2 regions of the Leptothrix sp. (in: b-proteobacteria) genome follow, and region 1 is predicted to be linked to the other one. Evidence: predicted binding sites of a transcription regulator. Region 1 holds the regulator's gene; the other holds the start of a gene.
The links. The regulator sigma-54, encoded in region 1, starts transcription at its own class of promoters, with help from an activator protein. The targets are predictions, from matches to a motif close to TGGCANGNAANCTGCTTT.
Positions count from the first base shown of each region.

Region 2: the regulator sigma-54 is predicted to act here: its motif matches at 4,745-4,762, upstream of glnA (type I glutamate--ammonia ligase).

Region 1 covers NZ_CBDFPH010000008.1:209,110-216,502, reverse strand. Annotated here, with positions in the region: gene AC5IG3_RS10170 (PAS domain-containing sensor histidine kinase) at 1-575, shown strand, start outside; gene AC5IG3_RS10165 (response regulator) at 572-1,261, shown strand; gene AC5IG3_RS10160 (2-hydroxychromene-2-carboxylate isomerase) at 1,337-1,963, shown strand; gene AC5IG3_RS10155 (hypothetical protein) at 1,938-2,264, opposite strand; gene rpoN (RNA polymerase factor sigma-54) at 2,547-4,199, opposite strand; gene lptB (LPS export ABC transporter ATP-binding protein) at 4,221-4,997, opposite strand; gene lptA (lipopolysaccharide transport periplasmic protein LptA) at 4,994-5,563, opposite strand; gene AC5IG3_RS10135 (thiol:disulfide interchange protein DsbA/DsbL) at 5,566-6,234, opposite strand; gene AC5IG3_RS10130 (SPOR domain-containing protein) at 6,270-6,917, opposite strand; gene argS (arginine--tRNA ligase) at 6,936-7,393, opposite strand, start outside.
Region 2 covers NZ_CBDFPH010000008.1:731,761-739,153, forward strand. Annotated here, with positions in the region: gene ntrC (nitrogen regulation protein NR(I)) at 34-1,527, opposite strand; gene glnL (nitrogen regulation protein NR(II)) at 1,569-2,660, opposite strand; gene AC5IG3_RS12790 (hypothetical protein) at 2,657-3,148, opposite strand; gene glnA (type I glutamate--ammonia ligase) at 3,243-4,658, opposite strand; gene AC5IG3_RS12800 (competence/damage-inducible protein A) at 4,868-5,674, opposite strand; gene AC5IG3_RS12805 (EI24 domain-containing protein) at 5,682-6,563, opposite strand; gene rpoH (RNA polymerase sigma factor RpoH) at 6,710-7,393, shown strand, end outside.

The sequences.
Region 1 (7,393 bases):
TCGACACGATGCTCGAAAGCCTGGACGTGGCCGTGGCCACCGTGCGCCGCATCGCCACCGACCTGCGTCCGCTGGTGCTCGACGACCTGGGACTGAACGCGGCCATCGACTGGCTGGCACGCGACTCGGCCCGGCGCAACGGCATCGACATCCAGCTCCACCTCGACGACAGCGACCCGCCGCTGGGCGAGCGCACCTCGGTGGCGCTCTACCGCATGGTGCAGGAAACGCTGGCTCATCTGGAGAGCCACTCACGTGGCGACAAGGTCTGCATTGCGCTGCAACAGTGGCCAGGCGAGCTGGTACTGGTCGTGCAGGGCAACGGTGACGATTGGCCCGCCGCCCGCGCGGACCACTGGACCGGGGGCCGGCACAGCCACCCTGCCATCCCGGTCCCGGATGTGGACCCGGATGAAGACACCTACGCCGACCCCACTCAGGCCCTGCGCGAGCAGGCCCACATGCTGGGCGGCCAGCTGGAACTGGGCGCCACGCCCGGTGGCGGACGCAGCATCACGGTGCGGCTGCCGCTGCGCCGCGCCGCCGATGGTCACACCCTGCAGGAGCGCACATGAACATCCCTCAGGGCCATCCCCACTTGCAGCTGCTGCTGGTCGATGACCACACCATCGTGCGCGAAGGCATCAAGCGCATCCTGAGTCCCATCACCAGCGAATGGAACATCACCGAGGCCGGCACCGGGTTCCAGGCGATGGAGTGCCTGCGGCGCCAGCACGTCGATCTGGCGCTGGTCGACCTGTCGATGCCCGACATGAACGGGCTGGACCTGATCCGCCGCATCAAGGCGCACGACGCCCAGATCGCCGTGCTGGTGCTGAGCATGCACGCCGAGGAGCAGTACGCGCTGCGCGCCTTCAAGGCCGGCGCCAACGGCTATCTCACCAAGGACAGCGCAGCGACCGAACTGGTCGCCGCCGTGCGCAAGGTGGCCGGCGGCGGCGCCTTCGTGACCGCCAGCATGGCCGAGCGCGTGGTGCAGCAGCTCAACGGCGTAGCGCGGGCACCGCGCCATGATGCGCTCACCGACCGCGAGCTGGATGTGCTGCAACGCATCGTCGCCGGCCAGCGCATCACCGACATCGCCGAAGTGCTGCACCTGTCGGTGAAGACCGTCAGCACCCACAAGAGCCGCATCCAGGACAAGCTGCAGCTGCCCAATATGGCCGCGCTGATCCGCTACGGGCTGGAGCACCAGATCGACCAGCCCGACTCCAGCTTCGACAGCATCCACCCGGCCTGAGCCGCCACTCCAGCACACGCTGACGCAGGGCTGCGCCTGATGGACACCCGCTCCGCGCGCGCCTAAGGTATCAGCATGAATGCACACAGCCCAACGCCCGCCGCCATCGAGTTCTATTTCGACTTCTCGTCGCCCTATTCCTACATCGCCTCGGAATGGATCACCGACCTGGCCCTGCGGCACGGCCGCACGGTGCGCTGGCACGCGATCCTGCTGGGGGCAACTTTTCAGGCCGCCGAACTGAAAAGCCCGGTATCGCACCCGCTCAAGCGCGAATACTCGCTGCACGACTTCGCCCGCTCGGCACGCATGGCCGATGTGCCGATGGTGATGCCCTCGCCGTTTCCGATTTCGACCCAGAACGCCGCCCGGCTGTTCTGGTGGCTGGACGCGCAAGACCCGCAACGCGCGGCAGCCTGGGCGCACGCCGGGTTGCGGGCCTACTTCACCCGCAACATCGACCTGAGCCGGCCGGATGCGCTCGCGACACTGGCGGCAGAGTTCGGCGTGAACGCCGGGCAGGCGGCTGCGGTCTGTGCCGACCCGGTCTGGAAGGACAAGCTGCGCCAGGAGAACGACGCGGCGATTGCTGCCGGCGTGTTCGGCGCCCCGTTCTTCATCATCGATGGGGAGCCGTTCTGGGGCAATGACCGGCAGCAGCAGATGGAGCGCTGGCTCAGCCCAGGCGCGTGTCAGCCTTGACCGCTGCCGCGGATGCGCCGTAGCGCGTGACCTGCTGGGAGCGCTGGCGCTGGGTGTCTTCGGCGCTCAGGCGCTGGAACTGCTCAGCCAAACGCGCCAGTTCATCGCTGCCGCAGGAGCGGCACAGGCTGACCACGGCGCGGGCGTAGTCGGGCGGGCCCAGCAGCAGGGAAATATCGACGTCTTCGCCCAACTCGGTCAGCAGCAGCTGATGGATGCGCGTGGCAATCTGGGATCGGGTGGCGACGCTGGGGACGGTGCTGTTCGGGGTGTTTTCGATCGTCGGGGCAGGGGTGGTCATGGCCGGGTCTCCTCATCTCACGCCATGCTCTATGCAGAGGCCGTGCCGCGCCACCCAGGCAAACGCGCAAAATTGAACCCAAGTGTTTCCGGGGTGCGCTAAGTCACACTGCCGAGGCAGTTCGACAACAAGAGGTGCCTTTTCTCACCGTAAAGTCAGCGCCCACTCTCGTCCTGGCGCTCAAGGTTCCGCACGCGGGCGGGCCCTGTGCACCAAGGTCGGGCCCCCGCCGACCCAGACCGGGACACGCTGCCCGGAACCGGTTCACGCGCGGGCGTCGCCTCAGATTTCCTTGCGCAGATTGGCCGGGGCGATCTTGAGCGCCTCGCGGTACTTGGCCACGGTGCGGCGCGCGACCTGGATGCCCTGCTCTTCGAGCATCGCGCTCAGCTGGCTGTCCGACAGCGGCTTCTTGCCGTCCTCGGCCGCAACGAACTGCTTGATCAGCGCCCGCACCGCCGTGCTGCTGGCGTTGCCGCCGGCCTCGGTGTTGAGCGAGCTGCCGAAGAAGTACTTCAGCTCGAAGGTACCGAACGGCGTGTTCATGTACTTGGCGGTGGTCACGCGCGAGATGGTCGACTCGTGCAAGCCGAGTTCATCGGCGATCTCGCGCAGCACCAGCGGCTTCATCGCGATCTCGCCGTGGGTGAAGAAGCCCTTCTGGCGCTCGACGATGGCCTGCGAGACGCGCTGGATGGTGTCGAAGCGCTGCAGGATGTTCTTGACGAACCAGCGCGCCTCCTGGAGGCGGGCCGACAGCGTCGCGCCGCTGGCATCGGCCGTGCCGCGCGTGCCGCTGCGGTGCTGGCGCAGCACCTGGGCGTACATGTCGTTGATGCGCAGCTTGGGCATCACGTCGGGGTTGAGCACCACCTTCCAGCCGCGGCCGCTCTTTTGCACGATCACGTCGGGCACGACGATGTTGGCCTCGGCGCGCGCAAATCGGCGACCGGGCTTGGGTTCGAGCTTGACGATCAGGCTCTGCGCGTCGCGGATCAGGTCCTCATCGGCACCGGTGGCTGCCGTCAGTTTCTTGACGTCGCGCCGCGCCAGCAGCGCCAGATGGCTCTGGCAGATGGTCTGCGCCAGCGACTGCGCCGGGCTCGCGGGCAGTTCGCGCAGCTGCAGCACCAGGCATTCGGCCAGGTCGCGGGCGCCCACGCCGGTCGGCTCCAGGCTTTGCAGCCAGCCAAGCGCGACGCGCAGGCGGTCCATCAGGTCTTCGCGCAGCTCGGCGGCCACTTGGGCAGCCACCGCCGGGTCGGGCGGGATGGCGGCCACGCCCAGCTCAGCCACCTCGACCGCTTCCAGGCCGGTGGCCAGGCGCTCGGCGATCTCGTCCAGACCGTCGGCCAGGTAGCCGTCTTCGTTGAGCGAGTCGATCAGCGACTCGACCAGCAGGATGTCCTCGGCCGCCAGGCGCATGCCCAGCAGCTGGTCGCGCAGGTGGTCGGGCAGGCTGGGCGTGAAGGTGGAGCGCTCGCTCCAGTCGCTGTCGTCGTCGTCCGGCGCGGCGTTGCGGGAGCCGGGCAGCTCGGAACTGCCGTGGTAGTCGTCGCGGTCGCCGTTGCTGTCCCAGTCGTCGGCGGTGGGCGTGGAGCTGAAGTCGAGCTGCTCGGCGCCCGGTTCGCCCTCGCCGCTGCCGGCCGAGGACTCGATGGCCGACTCGCCGGAGGTGTCGGGCGCGCTGCGGTCACGCTCCCAGGATTCGTCGGCGGCGCTGGTGCGCTCGGCCGGCGGCGCCGTTTCAGGATCGGGCGTGGCACCGGAGCCGGAACTGTCGTCCTCGGCTTCCAGGAAGGGGTTCTGTTCGAGCATCTGCTCGACTTCCTGGTGCAACTCCAGGGTCGAGAGTTGCAGCAGGCGGATGGATTGCTGCAGCTGGGGCGTGAGCGCCAGATGCTGCGAGAGGCGGACCTGCAGGGACGGTTTCACGGGAATCAGCTCTTGGTGGCGTTACATGCGGAAATGCTCGCCGAGGTAAACCTTGCGCACGTCAGGGTTCTCGACGATGTCGGCCGGGCGGCCTTCGGCCAGCACCCGGCCTTCGCTGATGATGTAGGCGCGATCGCAGATGCCCAGCGTCTCGCGCACGTTGTGGTCGGTGATCAGCACGCCGATGCCCCGGTTCTTGAGGAAACCGATGATGCGCTGGATCTCGATCACCGCAATCGGGTCGACCCCCGCAAACGGCTCGTCGAGCAGGATGAAGCGCGGCTGGGTGGCAAGCGCGCGGGCGATCTCGACGCGGCGGCGCTCGCCGCCCGAGAGCGCCGGCGCCGGGCTGTCGCGCAGCCGCTCGATCGACAGGTCGGCCAGCAGGCCGTCGAGCAGCTGCTCGATGCGGGTGTCGCTGTAGGGCTTGCCCTGGGCGTCGCGCTGCAACTCCAGCACGGCGCGGATGTTTTCCTCGACCGTCAGGCGCCGGAAGATCGACGCCTCCTGCGGCAGGTAGGACAGGCCGAGCCGGGCGCGCTCATGGATCGGCAGGCGCTGCACCGGCGCGCCGTCGATGCGGATCTGGCCGGCATCGGCCCGCACCAGCCCGACCAGCATGTAGAAGCTGGTGGTCTTGCCGGCGCCGTTGGGGCCGAGCAGGCCGACCACCTCGCCGCTGCGCACCGCCAGGTGCACGTCTTTCACGACCTTGCGCGCGCCATAGCTCTTTTGCAGGCCGGTGGCCTCCAGGCGGCTCTCGGTCAGGCTTGCCGGCGTGGCGGGCACGCCGCTCAACGGGCGCCCCCCGGTGCAGATGCGCTGGCCGCCGGGCGTGGCGTCACCACGCCGCGCACGCGGCCCGTGCCGCTGGCGCCTGCGGCGCCGCCCTGCACGTCGAAGGCGTCACGCGCCTGGTCGTAGGTGATGGTCTGGCCGCTGATCTCGTCGGCCAGCACGCCTGCGCGCAGCAGCCGCACGCGCGCCTGCTGGGTGAAGCGCACGGTCTCGGTGGTGGCGTCGTACTCGATGCGCTGGGCCTGGCCGTTGATCAGCTCGTCGATGCCGTCGCGCTTCTGCTCGAAGCTGGCCGGCTCGGCCTCGCTGCCCAGCGCCAGCACGATCTGGCCTTGCGGCGTTTCGCGCAATTCGACCTCGCGTGCCTTGATTAGCAGCGTGCCGCGCCGGATCTCGACGCCGCCGCTCAGCAGCTTGACGCGCTTCTTGCCGTCGATGCGCAACTGGCCGGCATCGAACTGCAGCGGCAGATCACGGTCGGCTCGCTCAGCCTGGGCCGGCACGGCGGCCGCGATCAGGACCGCAGCGATCAGGGCGAAGCGAATCAGCACAGGGCAAAACGGCACGCTCAGCCGCCCTTGCGAATGCGCGCGACCAGCTGATCGGTCAACGCCAGGGCGCGCGTGGCGCCTTCGCTCTCGGGTGCGCCCTCGCCACCGGCCAGCGCGGGCGAGGTGTAGAAGCGGCCGTGGATGCCGATCGACGGCACGCCATCGATCTTGTAGGCCGCCGACAGCTGCGAGAACTGGCGCACCTTGGACTGGATGCCGAACGAGTTGTACATCTCGGTGAACCTGGCGCGGTCGGCACCGTTCTTCTCGATGAAATCGAAGATCAGTTCGGGCTTGTCGAGCTTCTGGCCCTGCTGGTGAATGGCGAAGAAAACCTTGCGGTGCAGGCTCTCGACCAGGCCCAGCGCCTCCAGCGTGGCGAACAGGCGCTGCTGCGGCTCGAAGTTGGGGCGGAAGCCCACGTGCATGCGGCGGAAGGCCACATCGGCAGGCAGCTTCTTGACCCAGGCATCCAGCGTCGGCTCGAAGACGTTGCAGTGCGGGCAGCCGTACCAGAAGAACTCGATCACCTCGATCTTGCCGGCAGGTGCCGTCACCGCCAGCGGCTGGCCCAGCTTGACGTAGTGCTTGCCTTCCTGGAACCCGGCCTGGGCCGAGGCCAGCCCCGACACGCCCGCCAGACCCAGCAGGGCACCGGTCTGACCGATGAATTCACGACGCTTCATGACTCGTTTCCTTGAATGTTGCGGGGGTATGCAGTTCAGCGCGCCACACGGACCAGCGCCGCTTCGGCATAGCCTGCGGCGGCGGCCTGTTCGCGGGCCTTGTCGGCGTCTTCGCGGGCCTCGTAAGGCCCGAGCCGGACACGGTAGACGGTGCGGCCGTTCTGTTCGCGGTCGGTGACTCGCGCGCTCAGACCGGTGATGGCGAGCTTGGCGCGCTGCTGCTCGGCATCGTCGGGCTTGGAGTACGCGCCCACCTGCACGAAGTACTGAAACGCGCCAGGTGCGTCCCTGGCCGACTTGTCCACAGCCTTATCAGCAGCTTTATCCACTGCTGACGCAGCGCGGCTGGCCGCTGGTGCGGCCACGGCGGGCAGCACGGCCGATGCAGGCGGGGCGGCAACAGCGCCAGAGGCACTGTCTGCCGGCAGACTGGCGGCGCGGGCCGGGGTCTTGCTGGCCAGCGGCGCGTTGGGATCCCAGTTGCGGTTCTTCTCGGTCTCGGCGGCGTCCTGCTCGGCGGTGCGTTGCGGCACCTTGTTGACGAACGGCACCGGCGCCTTGGTGACGTAGAGCGCCACGCCCAGCGCCAGCGCCAGGCCGATCAGCAGTCCGATGACGGCACCCAGCGCAAACCCGCCGCGCTGTGCACCCCGCTTCACACCCGAATTTGATTGACGCGTCATGACCGCTCGCTCCTGAAATTACATCTTGCGCGGGGCGCCCACGCCCAGCACGGCCAGCGCGTTGCGCAGCACCTGGGCGGTGGCCTCCAGCAGCGCCATGCGTGCGCGCATCAGCGCGGCGTCGTCGACCAGGAAGCGCTCGGCCGCGTAGTAGCTGTGGAAGCACGCGGCCAGGTCGCGCAGGTAGAAGGCCACGTCGTGCGGCGCCAGGTCAGCCGCCGCACGGCCGAGCATCTCGGGGTAGTCGGCCAGCTTGTTCATCAGCGCCGCTTCGGTCGGCGCCACCAGCAGGCTCAGATCGGCGCCGGCGAGCGTGGCCAGATCGCCGCTGCGGTCACGCGCATAGGCGTCCAGCACCGAGCAGATGCGCGCATGCGCGTACTGTACGTAGTAGACCGGGTTCTCGTCGTTGGCCTTGAGCGCCAGGTCGACGTCGAAGATGAATTCGGTGTCGGCCTTGCGGCTGATCAGGAAGA
Region 2 (7,393 bases), 520 kb from region 1:
CGCTGCCCGGACGGCATGAAGCCTATATGGCGCTCACTCCAGCCCCAGTTCCTGGATCTTGCGGGTGATGGTGTTGCGGCCGATGCCCAGCTTGTGCGCCGCTTCGATGCGCCGGCCCTTGGTGAGCGCCAGCGCGGTCTGGATCAGGCTGGCCTCGAACAGCCGGCTGAGTTGCTCCCATACCTCCGGCTGACCGCTGGCCAGCAGGCGGCGGGTTTCCTGTTCCAGATCGGTGAGCCAGGTGCCTGCGCCGCCCGCCACGGCCTCGCCAGCGGGGGCGCTGACGGGCGCACTGGCGGACGGTATGCCGGGTGCGGGCGCCGCTGCGGCCTCGACCAGACCGCCCACCGGGGCGGTGGCCGGTGCTGTCCGCACCTCCTGCAGAATTTCCGGCGGCAGGTCCTTGGGCTCGACCACCTGGGCCGGTGCCATCACCGTCAGCCAGTGGCAGAGGTTCTCGAGCTGGCGCACGTTGCCGGGAAAGTCGAACTGGGTGATTCGTGCCAGGGCGGCGTCCGAGACACGCTTGGACTCGACGCCCAGCTCCTTGGCGCTGCGCTGCAGGAAATGCCGCGTCAGGCCGAGGATGTCTTCGCGGCGCTCGCGCAGCGGCGGCAGGCGCAGGCGGATGACGTTGAGGCGGTGGAACAGGTCCTCGCGGAAGACGCCGTCGCGCACGCGCTCTTCCAGGTTCTGGTGCGTGGCAGCGATGACCCGCACATTGGCCTTCTGCGGCGCGTGGCCGCCGACGCGGTAGAACTGGCCGTCGCTCAGCACCCGCAGCAGCCGGGTCTGCAGGTCGAAGGGCATGTCGCCGATCTCGTCCAGGAACAGCGTGCCGCCGTCAGCTTGCTCGAAGCGGCCGCGCCGGGTGGTCTGCGCGCCGGTGAAGGCGCCGCGCTCATGGCCGAAGAGTTCGCTCTCCAGCAGATCCTTGGGGATCGCGGCGGTGTTGATCGCCACGAACGGACCGCCTGCGCGCGGGCTGTGCTTGTGCAGCGCGCGCGCCACCAGCTCCTTGCCCGAGCCCGATTCGCCGGTGATCATCACCGTGACGTTGCTCTGGCTCAGGCGGCCGATGGCGCGGAAGACGTCCTGCATCGCCGGCGCCTGGCCGAGCATTTCGGGCACTTCGGCGACGTGCTCGTCGCTGCTTTCCTCGCGCAGGCTTTCTTCCACCGCACGGCGGATCAGCTCCACCGCCTTGGGCAGGTCGAAGGGCTTGGGCAGGTACTCGAACGCGCCGCCCTGGAAGGACGACACCGCGCTGTCGAGGTCCGAGTACGCGGTCATGATGATGACCGGCAGGCCGGGGTATTTCTCCTTGACCTTGGCCAGCAGGTCGAGCCCCGAGCCGCCGGGCATGCGGATGTCGCTGACCAGCACCTGGGGCACGTCGTCGTGCAGGGCGGTCAGGACGTCGCGCGGGTTGGTGAAGCTGCGTACCGGCAGCTCTTCGCGTGCCAGCGCTTTTTCGAGCACGAAGCGGATGGATTGGTCGTCGTCAACGATCCAGATGGGTTTCATGCGGTGCCTGTGTGAGCCGCCTGCGCCGCACGAATTGCAGCTCAGGGCAGCGGGATCAGTATCTTGAACAGCGTGCAGCCCGGTTCGCTCTCGCATTCGACCAGGCCCTGGTGCTGCTGGATGAAATCCTGTGCCAGCGTCAGACCGAGGCCCGATCCCCCTTCGCGGCCGGAGACCAGCGGAAAGAAGATGCGATCGCGGATTTCGGGTGGCACGCCGGGTCCGTTGTCCTCAATATGCAATTCCAGTGCCAAACGATAGCGGGTGCGATCGATCGTGACCTGGCGGGCCGCGCGGGTGCGCAGCACGATGCGGGCATCGCCCGCCGCCCGCCGCTCGGCCAGCGCCTGCGCAGCGTTGTGGGTGATGTTGAGCACGGCCTGGATGAGCTGTTCGCGGTCGCCGCGGAACTCGGGCAGCGAGGTGTCGTAGTCGCGCACCACGCTCAGGCCACGGCTGAATTCGGCCAGCACCAGCGAGCGCACCCGCTCCAGCACCTCGTGGATGTTGACGTCGGCGACGATGTGCGGGCGCCGGTGCGGCGCCAGCAGCCGGTCGACCAGCACCTGCAGCCGGTCGGCCTCGTGGATGATGACCTGGGTGTATTCGGTCAGCGACTTGTCGTCGAGCTCCATCTCCAGCAACTGCGCCGCGCCCCGGATGCCGCCCAGCGGGTTCTTGATCTCGTGGGCGAGGTTGCGGATCAGCTCCTTGGTGACGCGCACCTGGTCGAGCGTGCGGGCCTCGCGGTCCTGGCGCGACTGCTGTTCGATCTCGACCAGCTCCAGCAGCAGCTGCTCGCCATGGTCGATCTGCGTGAGGATGACGTGCACCGGCAGCGGCTCGCCCGTGCTGCCCGGCGGGCGGCGCAGCAGGGCCTCGAATCGGCCGGTGCTGTATTCGTTGCTGACCACCGCCTCAAAGGTGGTCGCCAGGGCCGGGTTCTCGACAAACCAGTCGAACACCAGCCCGCGCTGCAGTGCGCGGCGCGGCAGGCCGAGCACGGCCTCGAAGGCGGCGTTGGCGTGGACGCAGCGGCCGTCGCGGCGCAGCACCGCCACCATGGTGGCGAGATGGTCGAAGGCGTCGTAGGGCGTGGTCTTCTGGGGCGTGAGGGTGTGGCGCGTGCTCATGGGGGGCCCAGTTTGGCAAGTTCGCGCCTGATGGCGGCGATGTCGGCCTCTTTGCGCTGGATGGCGGCGCGCTGCTCGGCGGCCCGCTCGGCCGAGCCGGGCTGCGGCTCGCGCGTCAGCTGCGCCAGGCGCTCTTCTTCCTTGCGCAACTCGGCCTCCAGGATGCGGCGCGCATCGCTGTCGCGGGCGCGCTGGTCGGCCGGGTCGATGCGGGTCTCGCCCGGGCTGCGCGGGGCGGACGCTGAGGTTGATGCAGCTGGGCGTACGCTCTCGCGCCGTGGCGCAGCCTGGATCACGGTGACAGGCGCGCCTTCGAGCGTCTTGCAGCCGCGATCGGCCGCTTCCTTGACGGTGTACTGGTCGGTGTAGAGATTGCCCGGGCAGCGGTAGACCGGGCGGTCCTGCGCGGACGCAGGCAGGGCGGCCAGCAGGGAGCCGGCCAGCAGAAGGGCCGCTGCCGGGGCGCTGAAGAAGGGGGGACAGAACATCAAATCAGTATCGCCCAAGCAAAAAAAGACGGCCCGAAGGCCGTCTTTGCTGGTGTACATCAGCGGCAACCCGCGAGCGGGCTGCCCTGCGGCATCACAGCGTGTAGTACATGTCGAATTCGATCGGGTGCGTGGTCATGCGCATGCGCTGCACTTCCTGCATCTTCAGATCGATGTAGGCATCGATGTACGAATCGGTGAACACGCCACCCTTGGTCAGGAAGGCGCGGTCCTTGTCCAGATACTCCAGCGCTTGCTCAAGGCTCGAGCACACGGTCGGGATCAGCGCGTCTTCTTCCGGCGGCAGGTGGTACAGATCCTTCGTGGCAGGCTCGCCCGGGTGGATCTTGTTCTCGACGCCGTCGAGGCCGGCCATCAGCAGCGCGGCGAAACCCAGGTACGGGTTCATCAAAGGATCGGGGAAGCGGGCTTCCACGCGACGGCCCTTGGGGTTCGCGACGTACGGAATGCGGATCGAGGCCGAGCGGTTCTTGGCCGAGTAGGCCAGCTTCACCGGGGCTTCGTAGCCCGGGACCAGGCGCTTGTAGCTGTTGGTGCCGGGGTTGGTGATCGCGTTCAGCGCACGGGCGTGCTTGATGATGCCGCCGATGTAGTACAGCGCGAATTCCGACAGGCCTGCATAGCCGTCGCCAGCGAACAGGTTCTTGCCGTCCTTCCAGACCGACTGGTGCACGTGCATGCCGCTGCCGTTGTCGCCGACGATCGGCTTGGGCATGAACGTGGCGGTCTTGCCGTAGGCGCCAGCCACGTTGTGGATGACGTACTTCTGCAGCTGGACCCAGTCAGCGCGCTCGATCAGCGTGCTGAAGCGCGTGCCGATTTCCATCTGGCCGGCGTTGGCGACTTCGTGGTGGTGCACTTCGACCGGAATGCCGAGGCTTTCCAGGATCAGGCACATCTCCGAGCGCATGTCCTGGCCCGAATCGACCGGGGGCACCGGGAAGTAGCCACCCTTGACGGTCGGGCGGAAGCCCTTGTTGCCGTGCTCGTAGTCCTTGCCGGTGTTCCAGGCGGCTTCTTCCGACTCGATCGAGCAGAAGGAGCCCGACATGTCGGCGCCCCAGCGCACGCTGTCGAAGACAAAGAATTCGGGTTCCGGACCGAAGAAGGCGGTGTCGCCCAGGCCGGTGGACTTCATGTACGCCTCGGCGCGCTTGGCCAGCGAGCGCGGGTCGCGCTCATAGGCCTTGCCGTCGGCCGGATCGATGACGTCGCAGGTCAGGATCAGCGTCGGCTCTTCGAAGAACGGGTCGATGTTGGCCGTGTTCGGGTCAGGCATCAGCTGCATGTCCGAAGCTTCGATGCCCTTCCAGCCGGCGATCGAGGAACCGTCGAAAGCGTGGCCCGACACGAACTTGTCTTCATCGAAATGCGAAACGGGCACGGAAACGTGCTGTTCCTTGCCACGGGTGTCGGTAAAACGGAAGTCAACGAATTTGATTTCGTTGTCCTTCACCATCTTCATCACGTCTGCGACGGTCTTTGCCATCAGAGGCTCCTAGCGGGCTGGGGTGTTCGATTACGAAAGGGCTTGTTTGTGGCACTCAGGCGGCATCCGCCGAGGCGCCGGGGAATTTAGCAGAAAGCATGCCTGTCGCTCACAGGCGGTGCGTCGTTCGACCTGCTGCAGGTCGTGGCCAAAGGGGTGACCCAGGCGTGCACCACGATGGTGACGTTGATTGCACCAAAAATGTGCAATCAAACGCCATTGCTTCGCACCAATTCGGGGCCTAGTGAAGCGCCGAAAGCGGCCAGGCCATTTTTCAGTGCGTCGTAGGCCGCGTCCACCATCGCGCCCTGGCCTTTGACGCCGAGTTCGATGTGGCGGCCGTGCACCGGGTGGTCGACGCTGGGCAGGCTGAAGACCTTGATGCCGGCAAAACGCGCTTCGATGTCCTCCATCAGCGGCGTCAGGCTGGCTTCCATGGCGCCGTGCACGATCACCGAGCGCTCGGTCTGTACGCTGCTGCCGTGCAGGTGCGGGTAGAGGGTGTCGAGCACCCACGCCACCATCGGGTGCGCCATGACCGGGAAGCCTGGCACGAAGTGCATCCGGCCGACCGTGAAGCCCGGGATCTTGTTGTACGGGTTGGGAATGATCTGCGCCTCGGCCGGGAAGACGCCCATGTTGAGGCGGTGGACGTTGTCGTCGCGCTCGGGCTCGTAGGGCAGGCCGGCGTCGGCGGCGACTTCGCGCATGCGTTCCTGAATCAGCGCCTTGGCTTCGGGGTGCAGCGCCAGTGGCTGGTCGAGTGCGGCGGCGGCGCATTGGCGGGTGTGGTCGTCGGGCGTGGCGCCGATGCCGCCGCACGACAGCACCACGTCGCCACTGGCGTGCGCCGCCCGCAGCGCGGCGGTGATGCGCGCCGGGTCGTCGCCCAGGTACTGCGCCCAGGCCAGCGACAGGCCGCGTGCGTTCAGCAGTTCGATCACCTTGGGCAGGTGCTTGTCCTGGCGTTTGCCGGAGAGGATTTCGTCGCCGATGATGATGAGGCCGAAGTTCATGGTGGGTTCACAAGGGTGGGGTGACGGGCAGGTCGGCCGCGCTGAAACTGCTGGCGGCACTGAGGGGGCTGTGGACGGCGGCGCTCGCGGCCGCCTTGTCGCGGCGCAGGCGGTGCAGCGCGGCCAAGCAGTAATGCGTGAACCAGGCCGATGCGAAGGCGAACACCAGCGTGTAGAGCCAGACGAAGATCGGCAGCAGCAGCGGCATCATCGGCAGGGCCAGCGCGCCGGTGGCCCACACCAGCGACGGTGCGGCGCCCATGTAGCCGGTCATCAGGCCCATGGCGAGCAGCGGCCAGCGGTGCGTGCGCATCAACTCCACGCGCTCGGCCGGACTGGCGTGCTCGGCCAGCACGTCGTAGCTCATCACGCGGTAGCTCAACCAGCCCCAGATCAGCGGCGGCAGCACCAGCACCAGCGGCGGAATCAGCCACAGCGGCACGCTCAGCACCAGCAGGATCATGGCCAGCAGCGTGGTGCCGCCCGAGACCAGTGCCGACCCCCAGCCGCTGCCACCGTGCCGCCGCTCCAGGTCGGCAAAGCGCCGCTGGCTGACCAGGTTGACGATGGCCGTGGTCATGAACACCGACACCAGCAGCAGCGCGATCACCAGCACCACCGGCACGGCCAGCGCCACCACCACCAGCGGCCCGATCACGCTGCGAAACGCGCCGCTGCTGATGTCGTTGAGCCAGCCCGTCACGGGTGCCAGCAGCGTGAAGTTGTCCAGCGCGACCCGCACGCCGTCCACGGCTTGCTCCCAGTAAAGCCATGACAGGCCGAACGCCAGGCTGCCGGCCAGCACGACCGGCAGCAGCGACAGAAGAATCACCCGCGGGTGCATGCAATAGGCGGCTGCGCGCCACCAGGCGTCAAGAATTTGTGACATGCCGCAAAGCATAGCCGCGCCTGTCACCGCTAGGCTTGCGGCAGCCGTTGAAGCCCTTCAAGGGCTTCGCAGGGTGCTTTAGCACTCTAGGGGGGCGAGTGCTAAAATCAAGAAACTTTATGAGGCCAGACTTGTCTACAACCACCATGAACCTGACTGCTTCCACTGCTGTTGCCGTCCGAGATCCTTGGGCGTTGGTGCCTTCGCTCGGCAACCTTGATGCCTACATCAGCGCGGTCAACCGCCTGCCGCTGCTCACGCACGAAGAAGAATTGAGCTTTGCGCGCCGCCTGCGCGAGTCGCAGGACGTGGACGCCGCCGGGCGTCTGGTGATGTCGCATCTGCGGCTGGTGGTGTCGGTGGCGCGTCAGTACCTGGGTTACGGCCTGCCGCAGGGCGACCTGATCCAGGAAGGCAACGTCGGCCTGATGAAGGCCGTCAAGCGCTTCGACCCCGAGCAGGGCGTGCGGCTGGTCAGCTACGCCATGCACTGGATCAAGGCCGAGATCCACGAATACATCCTCAAGAACTGGCGCATGGTCAAGCTGGCCACGACCAAGGCGCAGCGCAAGCTGTTCTTCAACCTGCGCTCGATGAAGCGTGCGTTCAAGGGCGCCGAGGCCGACACCGCCACGCACCGCACCACGCTCACCGAGGCCGAAATCGCCAAGGTCGCCAGCGCGCTCAACGTCAAGCGCGAAGAAGTCATCGAGATGGAGGCGCGCTTCTCCGGCGGCGACGTCGCCCTGGAGCCGGGCTCCAGCGATGACGACGAGAGCTACGCCCCGATCGCCTACCTGGCCGACGACCGCGACGAGCCGACCCGGGCG